Regions from separate parts of the Paenibacillus sp. JZ16 genome, predicted to be linked through region 2. Evidence: riboswitches for the same ligand, from Rfam matches in the RefSeq annotation. Region 2 holds a riboswitch; the other holds the start of a gene.
The links. A riboswitch is a leader RNA that binds a small molecule or an ion and turns the genes downstream of it on or off. The one in region 2 is predicted to bind cyclic di-AMP.

Region 1 (7,437 bases), 870 kb from region 2:
GGAATGGATTTCTCCTCGGCATAACCGAGAAACAAACGACGGGACGCCATGTTACTCGGCGATACCGTAGCTTCAATGTAACGGACGCCATGGCATGCCTTCTGATTCATCAGATTTGTCAGCATTGCCTTTGCAACGCCTTGCCTCCGATGCGAATTAGCAACGGCCACTTGCCATACGAACAGCGTCTCCGGATTGCGAGGAGAACGGAAGGCGGAAATAAAACCGATGATATCTCCTTCATGCTCGGCAATCATGCAGGTATCATGGAAGTAATCTCCAAGCAGCATGTAGCAATAGGGAGAGTTCAGATCAAGCGATCCGGTGTCGCGTATAAGCTCCCACACCCGGGTACCATCCCGGGCTTTCGGTCTTCGGTAAACAATTTCGATATCGGTATCCACAGCCATTCTATACAATCACCTCTTTCCAGAACTAATTTCCGTTTGAACGGAATCGCTGCAGGAAGCTCTGCAGCCGCTCGCTCTGGGGATTATCGAATATCTCCTCCGGCGTGCCCTGCTCAACGATCCTTCCCTCGGCTCCGAAGATGACGCGGTCCGCGATTTCCTTCGCAAAATCCATCTCATGCGTAATCAGCATCATGGCCATTTCGCCTTCCTCCGCGATTTCCCGGATGACCTCCAGCACTTCGCCGACCAGCTCGGGATCAAGCGCCGAGGTCACCTCGTCAAACACCATAACCTTTGGCCGCATGACCAGCGCTCTGGCGATGGCAACCCGCTGCTTCTGGCCCCCGGACAGATTGGACGGGTACATCTTCAATTTGTCGGCCAAACCGACCTTACTGAGCATGGAGACGGCCCGCTCCTCCGCCTCCTCCTTGGATAAACCCAGCACTTTGCGCGGGGCCTCCGTCACATTCCGAAGCACGTTCATGTGCGGGAACAGATTGAAATGCTGAAAGACCATGCCGACATTGCAGCGCATCCGGTGCAAATGCTTTTCATTGGCCCGAACCAGCTTGCCCTTCTCTTCCATATGCCAGAGCAGCTCACCATCAACCTCGATGGTTCCCTCGGTGGGTTCTTCCAGCGTCATCAGCATCCGGCCCATCGTTGTTTTGCCTGATCCGCTCGGACCGATCACAGCCACCTTTTCTCCAGGTTGCATCTCCAGATCGATGCCTTTAAGCACCTGTAGATCACCAAACGACTTGGTCACGCCGGTATATTTCACAATCGGCTTTGTACCCGTAGCGGTAACGGGATTTCCCTCCTGCTGCGGCACCTTCGACGCTTCCGCCTGCTCATCGATCACAACGGCATTCAATTGATTCCCTCCTTTTATTTTCCACGCTGTAGATTCATGCGTTTTTCCAGCCTTTGCACAAGCAATGAGGCGATATAACTGATGATCAGGAACAGAATCCCGACCATCGTATACGGTTCAAATGCACGGAACGACTGCGACACGATATTTTTGGCCGTCAGCATCATCTCCACAAGCGTTATGGCGCATAGAATCGGCGTCTCTTTAAACATAACAATCAAATAATTACCGAGTACCGGAATGATCGGCGGCACCGCTTGCGGCAGGATAATACTTCGCCAGGTTTGGGCTTTCGTGTAATTCAGTGCTGTGGCAGCCTCCCATTGTCCCTTCGGCACTCCCTCGATTCCGGATCGGTACACCTCGGACAGATATGTGCTGTAATGCAGCCCGAGACCGATCACCCCGGCATAGAAGGCCGGAATGGAGATTCCGGTAAGAAGCGGCAGGCTGTAATACAGGAAGAAGACCTGCACCAGCAGCGGTGTATTGCGAATGAATTCGATCATTCCTTTGGTTATTAGTGACAGCACCTTAAACCGACTCCGCGCTGCAAAAGCAAGCAGCAATCCGATGATCAATGCCACCGCGAAAGCGCAGATCGTCACCCATACCGTCATTTTTAATGCACTCAAGAGCTGGGGCAGGATATCCCATACATAGTTCCAATCCCACATGACTATAACCTCCCCGCTGTCCATTTACGCTCCAGCAGTCGAACTGCCAGCGAAACGAGCGTAGCAATGACAAAATACATGAGGAGCAGCAGCACCAGAATCTCGGTCGTCCAGGAGATGTAATTATTGCGGAGCACCATCGCCTGATACGTTAAATCCGCCATCGTGATGAAATAAACCAGTGAGGTGGATTTGATGAGCTCCACAAGCTGATTCCCGAAAGGGGGAAGCATTCGCAGGGACGCTTGAGGCAATATGACATTCCACAGTCTTTGCCAAGGCCTCAGATTAAGCGCTACAGCGGCTTCCCATTGTCCTTTCGGAACGGCCAACACGGCGCTGCGAACGATTTCCGAGCCGTATGCGCCGAAGTTCAACCCGATCGCGAGGATCGCAGCCAGCATTTTCGGAAGCTCGACGCCGATGAACGGAAGGGCGAAATACAACCAGAACAGCTGCACCAGCAAGGAGGTCCCCCGAAAGACTTCCACGTACACGGCTGTCAACGTGCGAATGATCCACAGCTTCGACAGTCGGCATAACCCGGCTGCAAAGGACATCACGACCGCAAGAATGGCTGAAAAGAAAGCAACTACAATCGTGATCTCCGCCCCTTTCAACAGCGTAGGGAGAAAATCAATCCACGAATTCGGCATGCTATTCCCCGCAAAGGGCAGCGGCCGTCATCTCGCCCGGGAGCTCTTCTTCTGTGAACCCGAACTTCTGCAAAATTTCCAGCAGCTCGCCCGACTCCTTCATTTTTTGAAGCTCCGCATTATAAGCCTCCTGGAACTCGGTATCCGCTTGGCGGAAAGCCGTAGCTCCATAACCGCGAACGCTTTCGCCGTCGATGACCGGCTGCTCGAAATCAGCCACGCGTTCGATGCTGTCGTCGCTGGCCGAATCCAGCATCGCCTGCAGGGACGGCCCCGTCATGGTAATTGCATGCACCCGGTCTGCCTGAAGGGCGCTAATGGCCGAGGCTTGATCGGGGACCTGCACAATCCGGTCCGTAGGAATGCCGGACTTTTCCATATAGCCGATTTCGACCGCACCGGTCATAACGGCGACCTTAGCTTGGTCATGATTGGCAATATCCTCATAACTTCCGAGTCCCAGCGGATTCCCTTGCTTCACCGCAATGGCTTCCCCGATGCTGTACTCCGGATTAGCAAACAATACGGCAGAGCAGCGATCCGGATTAATGAACATGCCTGCGGTAATTAGATCAAACCGCTCGGCCTGCAGTCCGGCAACCAGCGATCCGAATTCCGTAAGCTCTCCCCTCATTTCCTTGATGCCAAGCCGCTCCAAAATAACCCTCGCAATCTCAACCGCTTCTCCTGTCAGCTCCCCGTTGGCCTCTTTATAGGCATAAGGCTTCTCATTCGCAAATCCCACGGTGATATACCCCTGCTCAATGGCTTGCTCCAATGTACTCCCTTTGTCGCCGCAAGCCGCAAGCGACACCCCCATAATCAATGACAACATCAGTACAACCACTCTCTTCAAAACTTCCCACAACCTTTCATTATGACTTTGGTATTCTTAAAAATGGCATGTTGAAATTATCCATGTTAACCCATATGTTAACTGGGATTTAAGCGTATTCAGATACCTTGCATGGGTCGGACCTTCAGGGAAGATGATTCATCCATCTCCTTCCACGCTTAAACCCAATGCCATCTGACCGATTTAATTGGTTTTGGTTAAACATTTGCAGGCCTTGCCCCTCCTCTTTAGCAGAATACAAAAAGACCACCAAACAGGGGATCTAGACATAGCTCCGCCAGCAGGGGGTCAAAAAATAGAGAAAAGGCCCCTAAAGAGAATTAAGGGCCTTTGTTATGAACATCCATTATGTATGCAAGACCCATCCACTGCTGACGAGGTTAGCTGACGGACTCGGGTAAGATGGTACCCTACACTCGTGATTCCAAGTGACTCGCCCCTGATGAAACTGGTTCCCCCGCTTTCCGGAAAATGTATGCCGGAAACTAAGCGTGTGTCCATGATAAAGGGAACTTCAGGAAAAGTCAAACCCCTTTAACCGCTTTTTCTGGAAATTCAGAGGCGGAAGTTCCGCTCTTCCAGGGCCTATGACAAGCATGAAAAATGCCTCATTCAAGCCTCTCCCCCAACGATGCAGTAATTTTATTCCAGTCTCATTTTTCGCTATATAGCAGGCATTTGCCATGCCTCCCTTACTCATTCATGTGGTGGATCGTTTATGCCATGAATTACATTCGGATTGTGAAAGCTTTCCCCACACATTTACGGCGTAAATACGGCGCAAATTTTTTTTTGAACCGCTGCGTACCGAGCCTATGAATATCGTAGGGAAATCCGAAATTCATCCTATAGTTTTGCTATTCGTCAATAGATGAATGCCTCCGGGGCTAGCGTACATTCTGGAAATTATAGGTGTTTATCTATCATTTATGCGCTATTAACCCATGCCGTACCGAGAGTATTTGCGTAGTATAGAACAAATCTAAAGGAGGTGCTTCATTTGGAACGTTCTTCTAGAAAGAGAAAATTGTGTGCTCTTAAAAAAATAGAGAAAAAAGTCATTCATGCGAAGAAAAAGCATTGCCCGTCTCATGGTCATGGTGATCATAAAGGCCACGGCGGTGGCATTAAAAAGCGTCGATGCCCAAGAGCTATCCGTGGACCTGTAGGTCCTCAGGGTCCTATCGGACCGGTTGGACCGGTCGGACCTATCGGGCCTGTGGGACCTGCCGGACCGACAACTGGTATTGCAGGACCTGCTGGACCTGCCGGACCTGCTGGACCTGTCGGGCCTGTCGGACCTGTCGGACCTGCGGGACCTACTGGAGCTACTGGGGCAACAGGGGCTACAGGAGCAGCCGCCGGAGGAGCCATCATCCCATTCGCATCCGGCATACCGCTTGCTCTGACCACCGTTTTAGGCGGATTAGTCGGATCCGTTGGTCTCGTAGGATTTGGTAACTCGGCCAATACGTTTACGCTGGCTGGCGGTACGATTGACCTCACTGGAGCCGCTGGAACTCTGCTTAACATGGCGTTTAACACGCCACGAGCCGGTACCATCACTGGCATCTCCGCTACCTTTAGCACTACTGTGGCGCTTTCCCTGCTGGGAACTACGGTTACAATTACAGCACAACTGTACAGTGCGCCGGCTACAAGCAACATTTTCGCACCGGTACCAGGCGCTCTTGTTACGCTGGCTCCGCCTCTTACGGGCGTTCTCGCTCTCGGTACGGTAAGCAACGGCTTCGTAGAAGGCCTGGCTATTCCGGTGCCGGCCAATACACGCCTGTTAATGGTATTCTCGGCAACCGCAGCTGGCGCAACACTTGTCACTGCAGTGGCAGGTTACGGCAGCGCTGGTGTCAGCATTATATAAGTTTCGTTTTCCACCTGCAAAAAAAAGCCCCGATTTTATATCGGGGCTTTGCTTTATTTACACGGCTGTATATCCGCCATCCACCAGCAAGCTCGTGCCTGTAATGAAGGACGCATCTTCACTGGCGAGGAACAACACGGCTTTGGCTACTTCTTCCGGCTGTCCCAAGCGGCCCATCGGATGAAGGCCGACCAGGTGCTGGGTGATCGCTTCCGTTCTTCCCTGAATAAGAGGAGTATCGATATATCCCGGACATACGGCATTGACCCGGATCCCTTTAGGAGCATAATCTGCGCTCATCGACTGGGTTAACAGCTTAACGCCTCCCTTAGCGGAAGCATAGGCGGTAACGCCCGCTTTTCCGACATGGCTATGGATTGAGCCGCAGTTTACGATCGCCCCTCCGGTTCCTTGGGATAACATTTGCTGGATTACATATTTATCGCACAGGAACACTCCTGTCAGATTAATATCAATCGTTCTTTGCCAGTTGTCCATCGACAACTGATCGGCAGGAGCATCATGAGCAATGCCTGCATTGGCGAACAATACATCGACACGGCCAAAATGCTCAACCGTCTGCTTCACCATATTTGCAACTTCCTGTTCTTGGGTTACATCCGTTTTAACGAACAGCGTTTCAAAGCCTGCCCCTCTTAATTCATCGGAAACTGCTTGTCCCCGGTCCGAATAATCCGCGATAACAACCTTGGCTCCCTCTTCCACAAAAAGCCTTACCGCTGCTTCGCCGATCCCGCTGGCGCCTCCCGTTACAATGACAACCTTGGATTCAAACTTCATTTGTCGACCACTCCTATTTTGTGAATTCATCATATCAGCCCCACATTCATGTAGAATTTGCATACTTCAGGCAGGATATTCCACAAGCCCCGTTTCTTTCATAGACCTACGTAGTATCGAATAACGGCTTATGAACGTTCACGACTTGATATTCGCTGCGTCCTAACCTTTTTATCCGCCCGTCCGTTGTTATACCGGCCGCTCGATCGTAAACATCTCTCCCAGTGCAGAATAGATGTTTCCCGCCATACGGCTGACAGGCTTCAACTTGGCAGCGTCAATCCGGCCTTGCTCGTATAGCTCCTCCGAAACATGAAAGCGGACTACGCGGGCAATCAGCAGATCAGCAGCAGGCAGCTGATCCGCGCCATTCAACGTGACCACCTGCTCCAGCACGCATTCCATGCGAATCTTGGATTCCAGAACGCCGGGAACCTTAACAACCTCGCTTACGACAGGGGTTAGTTTGGTTCGGTCAAGCTCACTCTCGTCCGGAGGCAGGTTCGCCGCCGTTTCATTCACGGCCTCAACGTTGTCTTCGTCCACGATGTGGATGACAAGCTCGCCGCTTTGCATGGCATTTCTCGCTGTATCCTTCGCCGTGCCGTTCTTCCGCTGAACGGAAACGGACAGCATGGGGGGATTGCTCGTCAGAATGGAGAAATAACTGAACGGCGCGGCATTCAGCACACCTTCCTCCGATAATGTCGTAACAAAAGCGATCGGCCGCGGAACAACGCTCCCGATCAGCAGCTTGTAGATGTCCCGTTCGCTTTGAGTATTCGGGTCTATGGATATCACTTGAGTTGCCCCTCTCCTGTATTTTTGACTTCTATAGGCTCCAGACCTTCCTCAATACGGGATCGCTCCGGTTCAAACAAGGCAGGAAGTTTCAATTGCTCCCCCAGCGAGTCCAGATCTTCATCCACCGTAAAGCCGGGCGGATCGGTTGCGATCTCAAACAAGATCCCCCCTCGTTCCCTGAAATATAACGATCTGAAATAGTTGCGATTCTTAATTTCTGTTGGCAAAAAGCCATGTTGTTTCACCCATTCAAGCCAATTGCCGTGCTCCTCATCATCTTGAGCACGCCATGCAATATGATGGGTCGTTCCAGCGCCTCCGGCTCCCAAAGGGATATCCCGCATCGGCAAATCAATCACGCTGCCGAAGGGCCCGGCTGACTGAAACCGTGCATAATTAACGTCCACTCCCATGAAGGTCAGTCCCATGACCTGCTCCAGCGCCTTCTTCGTTTCCTCCCATTTGCTG
Region 2 (7,437 bases):
AGGACTAAGCCGCAAGGATGCCATGAAAAAAACCGCGAGTGATCGCGGTGTATCGAAGCGGGATATTTATAATGCACTCCTGACGGATTCGTGATCTAGCGTAACTCGGCGCAGGGGGATAACAAATAGCCCCACAAAGTGGGGCCTATGCTTCGATGTTTATTCAAATCCTTTGCGGGGACCCCAAAACATATAAATAAATGCGATTAAAGAATTGCTCACTTCGCTGAAAACTTATAAATTCTTTAATATCAAAAAAAGACCCTCCTGCGGCCGGGTTCATAGCCGAGGAAGGCACCAAGGAGATATGAAAAAGGTTAGAATTAACAAAATGTAATAATGCTATTATATACTAAAAATCTTAATTTGTCACAGGTGTAGGGATTTCCGAGATACATTCATGGCAAACAATTTTACCTTTGAAGTAAGTGACATTCTCAGCGTTACCACAGAAGATGCAGGCAGGCTCATATTTCTTAAGCATGATGCGTTCGCCGTCTACATAAATCTCCAATGCATCTTTCTCACCAATTCCGAGCGTACGGCGTAACTCAATTGGAATGACGACCCGTCCAAGCTCATCGACTTTCCTTACAATTCCTGTTGATTTCATCATAACTTATAAATGCCCCTCTCGCCATAATTTAAAAAAGTCATAATTCGACATAGTTCTAGTTTTTATGTTATTTATAGTACCAACGATTCCCAAAACAGTCAACCTATATTTTTGAAAAATCGGAACCTATTTACGAAAGTATAGTGAACGAAACCCTTGTATAGCAACGTAATTACCATAAACGAACCAATTTTTGCTGCGGTTTTCTATTTGTCGATTTGGAAAGCGTAATTTTACCTTATTCGACATGGTTCGACATTAGATGTCAAAAGAAGTGTTTATCGGCAAAAACCCAAATCAAAACGATAAGGAGTTGAGATGGAATGCATTCACCAATTTCGGAAGAAAAAGTGTTTAAGGATCCCGTCCACAATTATATTCATGTGCAAGACGATATCATATGGCGATTAATCGATACCCCGGAATTCCAGCGGCTCCGCCGGGTGAGACAGCTCGGGACTTCATTTCTGACCTTTCACGGGGCCGAGCACAGCCGATTCTCCCATTCACTGGGAGTCTATGAAATTACGAGAAGAATCATCTCTCAATTCGAACGGAGGGGGTACTCCGATTGGCCTGCCGAGGAAAGGCAAGTTGCCCTCTGCGCGGCTCTGCTGCATGATTTGGGGCATGGGCCCTTTTCTCATTCTATAGAAGAAGCTTTTCATATGAATCACGAGGATTGGACATGCCGGATCCTGCTTGGGGATACTTGCGTCAATCAGGTACTGCGGGAGCTTGGAGCGGATTTCCCCGAGAAAGTGGCTTCGGTTATTAACAAAACCTACGACAAGCCGATTGTGATAAACCTGGTCACTAGTCCGCTGGATGCAGACCGGATGGATTATTTGTTAAGGGATGCGTATTATACGGGAGTCAATTACGGAACGATTGATATTGACCGGATCTTGCGGATGCTGCGGCCGTACCGGGATCGGGTCGTCGTGAAGGAATCGGGTATGCATGCCGTAGAGGATTACCTGATGTCAAGGTATCAGATGTACTGGCAGGTGTATTTTCATCCTGTCACCCGAAGCTCCGAAATTATCCTGCGCCAAATTTTCCGCCGGGCCAAGGAACTGCATGACCGTGGATATGCTTTTCGTTTCATGATCGAACCGCTTCCTGCGTTGTTTTCGGGGAATATCGGGGTGAATCAATATCTGCGCCTTGATGAAGCTCTGATCCAAACGGCCTTTCTGCAATGGACGGAGGAGGAAGATCCTCTTCTTAGCGAATTATGCGGCCGTTTCATGCACCGAAAGCTCTACAAATATGTAGAAATCGACAACATCGATCTGGAGACCATCGACGGGATACGCCACGCATTCAGTGCCGTGGGATTGCATCCGGAATATGACCTGGAGATTGATTTTCCAACGGATCTTCCTTATGATAAGGTTCATTCCGATATGCCGCTTAACGAGAAGCAAATCCTGCTTCTGGATCGGCATGATGAGCTGAAGGAAATCTCGGAAGTATCCGATATTGTACGCTCGATCAGCGGCATTCATAAAGGACGGTACCACCTTTATTATCCGGAGGAGAAGGTAAGTCCGCTGCTGGCTCAAATGCCGGAGAAGATAGCCAGTGTATTTAAACAACAACATTAACCTAGTTGGAAAACAGGAACATTTGGTTTATCTGCAATTTACCCAGCTAATGGAAGATATACGACACAGAAACGACAGGAAGGAGAGTGTGGATTTTATGTTGTTCGACACGCACACTCATATGGATGCTCCCCAATTCGACGAAGACCGGGAAGAGGCAATCCAGCGGGCGCTCGAAGCCGGCGTGACCCGGATGATCAATATTGGATTTAACCGGGAGACGATTCCGACTACGATGAAGCTGGCAGAAACTTATGATTTTATATATGCAGCGGTAGGCTGGCATCCTGTAGACGCCATTACCATGGAGGATCAGGACCTGGATTGGATCGCCTCTTTGTGCAGTCACGAGAAAGTGGTGGCTATAGGAGAGATCGGTTTGGACTATTATTGGGATACGTCTCCGAAAGAAGTTCAGCACCGAGTGCTTCGGCGTCAGATCGGACTGGCCCGGGAATTGAACATGCCGATTGTCATTCATAATCGGGATGCGCATGAAGATATCGTGAGAATTTTGCGCGAGGAAAAAGCCTCCGAGGTGGGCGGTGTCATGCATTCTTTCTCCGGAAGCTGGGAAACGGCCAAAATATGTCTCGATATGGGATTCCATATTTCGTTTGGCGGGCCGATTACCTTCAAAAATGCAAAGCAGCCCAAAGAGGTTTTGGCGCAGGTTCCGCTTGATCGATTATTGATCGAAACGGACTCCCCTTACCTAACACCTCATCCCTTCCGCGGGAAACGAAATGAGACCGCTTATGTAAAATTGGTGGCGGAGGCGGCAGCCGAAATTAGAGGGTTGTCCTATGAGGAATTGGCCCAAATTACCACCCAAAATGCGCTGGAACGATTTGGTATTTAACGAAAACGAGAGCAAAAGCGATGAAAAAGGGAGCATTTTCGATTAATTAAAGTTTTTTAATCAGAAAAGGCGTTGATATTACAATATTTTAACCTTTTACATGAGAAAATGTGGTTGAATGTTGCTTTACAACCTGCATACAAACAGGATATCATCTTTTCAGTGATAAGAAGCTGCGATGTGCAGATCGCGGCCGAATATTTCATGAACCGTCTCGCTTAATCTCCGAAATTTTGGGGAACGGGGGAACCGATACCGCCGTGCATACTGGTCTGAATGCGCGCAGCTGTATTTGATTTCTTTTTCGGGTCTTTGGGGTGAATTTGAAGGATCTCGCCATGAGCGGGTATCCGGATCTAGGGCGTCTCTCTTACGTCCGAACCCGACAGCTAACTCCGTAAGCGAAATAAGAGGGGAATTCTCGTGCATACCATTTCCATGATTCTAATCATCAGGAAGCCACGTTAGAGCCTCTAGTACTCTTTCAATGGCTTTCTTTTATTTTTGAATAATGGAGAGGGGATCATCATACTCTTGGTAAACAAGGGGTGGTGGTACATGGACGGAAAGACGGGAATTGACGCAGGGTGTAGATAGATAGCAGGGCGCCTTGTGAGAAAAATTGCTATAGTCACGTCAAATGCATTCATGCGTTTACCTAGACGGCGGGACTATGAAGGAGGATGGAATAGTGGGCATTTTTCAACCTGAAGAAACCCATGAATCACAATCATCCAGCATGTCTTACGCATTGAGATGGAAGCATGACAATTTGCGTCAACTGATGTTGCTCGGTGCCATGGGTGCCGTTACGGTATCACTTCTCATATCGTTGGTCGTACATGATCAGGCAGGCAAGGAGGTTCAGCTTGTCGTCGATGGTCGTGTCACCACAGTAGAAACACGTGGATCATTGCTGCAGGAATTGCTGGATGAGCAAGCGATCACGTTGAGTCCTCAGGATCAGATTTCGATGCCTTTAAACGGCGCGATCCAGGATGGAGACCGGATCATCATTGACCGGGCAATTCCAGTCAAAGTTACAGTAGGCAGCACAACCAAAACCATATTTACATCCCAGGATACGGTTGATCATGTACTTAAAGAGGCTGGTATTACGATCCAGGGTGAAGATATAGTACAACCGGCACAGAACACGAAGCTGACCAGCAATATGAATATCGATGTCGTTCGCGTCACGAAACAAAAAGTTAAAGAGACGGAGGATCGCAATTTCCGCGTGATCAAAACAGCCGACCCATCGCTTGAGAGAGGGGATAACCGCGTTATTCAGCGGGGCGAGCCTGGTCTCATGGTGAACCATTATGAGAAGGTCTACCACAATGGCAAGCTGGTTTCCAAGACGAAGGTCTCCCAAGAGATTGAACGCAGAACGAAGGATAAAATCATTGCTGTTGGCACGAAAAAAGTAGAGAAGCCTGTCATCGTTCAGGCGGCAGCCACCGATGTAAAGGCTAAACCGGCTAAATTGTCCGGCACGAAAAAAGTAACGACCGCCAAGGCTGTCGAGAACAACGTGGTTTCTCGGGCAGGCGTTGATTTTAAATACAGCAAGGTATTGAACAACGTGTCGATGACGGCGTATTCCGCTGAGCAGCAGGGAATCGGTACACGCACTGCATCCGGTACACGCGTTACAGAAGGACGCACCATCGCCGTTGATCCTAACATCATCCCGATCGGCTGGTGGGTCTATATCGAAGGCATTGGCTTCCGTCGTGCAGAAGATACGGGCGGTGCCATCAAAGGCAACAAAATCGATGTGTATTATGATTCACTGAAATCGGCCATAAACTTCGGCCGGAAGAGCGGCCGCACCGTTTACGTGATCGGTCCGGTTAAACCTGAATTGAACTAGACGCATGAATTCCAATTTACAATACCATTCTAATGCTATACTATTTAGCTTATAATATATAATGATGAAGAAGAGGGAATATTTCCTCTTCTTTTGTTTTGTTAAGAACGGAGTATATAGGGCTAAGTTGGTAGAACCTAGAGGTTGTACAAGCCTGTTTTCTTGGGAAGGAAGAGAACAAACGCATGATTAAAGAAGTGATTGTTGTGGAAGGCAGAGACGATACCGTTGCCATTAAACGGGCCGTAGAAGCAGATACGATCGAAACGGGCGGCTCAGCGATCAATAAACAAATCCTGAAACGCATAGCGCTTGCTCAGGAGCGCAGAGGCGTTATTATATTAACCGATCCTGACCATGCAGGGGAGCGGATCCGCAAAATTGTGGATCAGGGTGTCCCTGGCTGCAAGCATGCCTTTATTCCGGAAGCGGATGCTACCCGCAAAGGGGATATCGGCGTAGAGAATGCCTCGCCAGAAGCGATACGGCGTGCGCTGGAGCGGGTACATACCTCCTTTGAGGGCGGAGAGAGCCTGATCAGTCTGGAGGACATGCTGGAGGCAGGATTATCAGCCCATCCGGAGGCTGCTGCAAGGCGTATGACGATGGGAAACCTGCTCGGGATCGGATATTGCAACAGCAAGCAATTCCATAAACGATTGGCCATGTTTCAAATATCGCGGGAAGAATTTCTGGCCGCACTTTCACAGCTGGAAGAAGGGGGCGTAAGCCAATGAATCGGATCGAGGATATATCAACACCAAGACGGACGAAGGAGATCATCTCACGGCATGGATTCTCCTTCAAGAAGAGTCTGGGTCAAAACTTTCTCATCGATCAGAATATATTGTATAAAATCGTGGAGGCTGCAGGACTGGATGAAGATAAGGGAGCGCTTGAGATCGGTCCTGGGATCGGTGCGTTAACCGAGAAGCTGGCACAGACGGCAGGAACCGTCACCGCGGTCGAAATTGATCAGCGCCTGATTCCCATCTTGCGGGAGGTCCTGGAGCCCTATGAGAATGTGAAGGTGCATCATGGGGATGTCCTGAAGGTGGATCTTCATGAGCTGTTCCGTCAGGATTTTGCGGGCGTATCGAAGGTAAGTGTGGTTGCGAATCTGCCGTATTATGTGACGACGCCGATTCTCATGAAGCTGCTGGAGGAGAAGCTGCCGCTGGAGAATATCGTGGTGATGATTCAGAAAGAAGTGGCAGAGCGGATGGCGGCCGCACCGGGAAGCAAGGATTACGGCAGCCTTAGCATTGCCGTTCAATATTACAGTGAGCCTAAGCTGGTCTGTATTGTGCCGCATACGGTGTTTATTCCGCAGCCGAATGTCGCTTCGGCCGTTATTCGCTTGGCGGTACGGGAACAGCCTCCTGTCAGCGTAGAAGATGAAAGCTTCTTCTTCGAGGTGGTCCAGGCCTCTTTCGCACAGCGGAGGAAGACGATTGCCAACAATCTGAAGAGCCGGTTCTTTCCGGGAGAAGGCCGTGAACGGCTGGAGCAGCTGCTGCAGGAGGCGGGCATCGAGCCTTCACGGCGCGGCGAGACCCTTAGTATTGAAGAGTATGCCCGGCTTAGCAACATATTGTACAACGCGGATATTCGTTAATACAGCCATTAGGGCGCCCATAGACCCGCGGAAGGTCTCGACGCGATAAATTGATGTTTCCAAGAACCAATAGTCACAGTGGCCCATACCATAGGGTAGGGGTGATGTTGTGATGAACTTGGGAGACTTGGTCGTTCGTAAATCCTACGGCGGCGATGTAACGTTCCGGGTAGAAGGCATGCGGCAAAATAACAATATCGTCATCAAAGGGACGGAATTCCGGTTACTGGCCGATGCTCCCGTTGATGATCTGGTCACGGTCCCGCATCCCACCTTAAGCGAACGAACAAAGCAGGCACAGATCAAAGCCAATGAGTCGCTGGACCGCCTGCAGAAGCACAGACAGGAGCAGAGCGAGCGTCAACTGGCCAGCCTGCGCAATATCGAAGGCGGCCAGCTTGCGGATAAAGGATATTTTGACGTGCCGGGCAAAGTGCTGCATTTGGATGGGGATCCCCAATACCTGAAGAAGAGTTTGACCTTGTATAATCAGCTTCGGGTCCCAGCGGAAGGCCATTATATCAATGAGTCGGGGATGGCCGATTCATTATATCGTCTTCTTCCGCGGGTAAGACCTGATATCGTGGTAATTACAGGTCATGATGGAGTTCTGAAGAGACGACAGCCATACGATTTATATAGCCTGGACAGCTATAAAAATTCACACAACTTTGTCACGGCCATTCAGGTAGCACGTCAATATGAGCGGAATCTGGATTCCCTGGTCATTGTAGCCGGAGCGTGCCAATCGCATTTTGAAGCGCTGCTGCAGGCAGGAGCCAATTTTGCCAGCTCGCCGGGGCGAATCCTCATTCATGCCCTGGATCCCGTCTACGTTGCCGCCAAGGC

Region 1: another riboswitch for cyclic di-AMP. It lies ahead of ehuB (ectoine/hydroxyectoine ABC transporter substrate-binding protein EhuB); the one in region 2 lies ahead of BJP58_RS19985 (resuscitation-promoting factor).

Annotation. Positions count from the first base shown of each region.
Region 1 is NZ_CP017659.1:3,520,963-3,528,399, forward strand. Features, by position in the region: gene ectA (diaminobutyrate acetyltransferase) at 1-410, opposite strand, end outside; gene ehuA (ectoine/hydroxyectoine ABC transporter ATP-binding protein EhuA) at 436-1,293, opposite strand; gene ehuD (ectoine/hydroxyectoine ABC transporter permease subunit EhuD) at 1,308-1,970, opposite strand; gene ehuC (ectoine/hydroxyectoine ABC transporter permease subunit EhuC) at 1,973-2,626, opposite strand; gene ehuB (ectoine/hydroxyectoine ABC transporter substrate-binding protein EhuB) at 2,628-3,461, opposite strand; cyclic di-AMP (ydaO/yuaA leader) riboswitch at 3,839-3,984, opposite strand; gene BJP58_RS33640 (exosporium glycoprotein BclB-related protein) at 4,702-5,364, shown strand; gene BJP58_RS16155 (SDR family NAD(P)-dependent oxidoreductase) at 5,422-6,165, opposite strand; gene BJP58_RS16160 (flavin reductase family protein) at 6,355-6,966, opposite strand; gene BJP58_RS16165 (ring-cleaving dioxygenase) at 6,963-7,437, opposite strand, start outside.
Region 2 is NZ_CP017659.1:4,394,058-4,401,494, forward strand. Features, by position in the region: gene rsmI (16S rRNA (cytidine(1402)-2'-O)-methyltransferase) at 1-94, shown strand, start outside; gene BJP58_RS19970 (AbrB/MazE/SpoVT family DNA-binding domain-containing protein) at 362-616, opposite strand; gene BJP58_RS19975 (HD domain-containing protein) at 940-2,229, shown strand; gene BJP58_RS19980 (TatD family hydrolase) at 2,327-3,091, shown strand; cyclic di-AMP (ydaO/yuaA leader) riboswitch at 3,297-3,511, shown strand; gene BJP58_RS19985 (resuscitation-promoting factor) at 3,783-4,970, shown strand; gene rnmV (ribonuclease M5) at 5,156-5,707, shown strand; gene rsmA (16S rRNA (adenine(1518)-N(6)/adenine(1519)-N(6))-dimethyltransferase RsmA) at 5,704-6,588, shown strand; gene yabG (sporulation peptidase YabG) at 6,701-7,437, shown strand, end outside.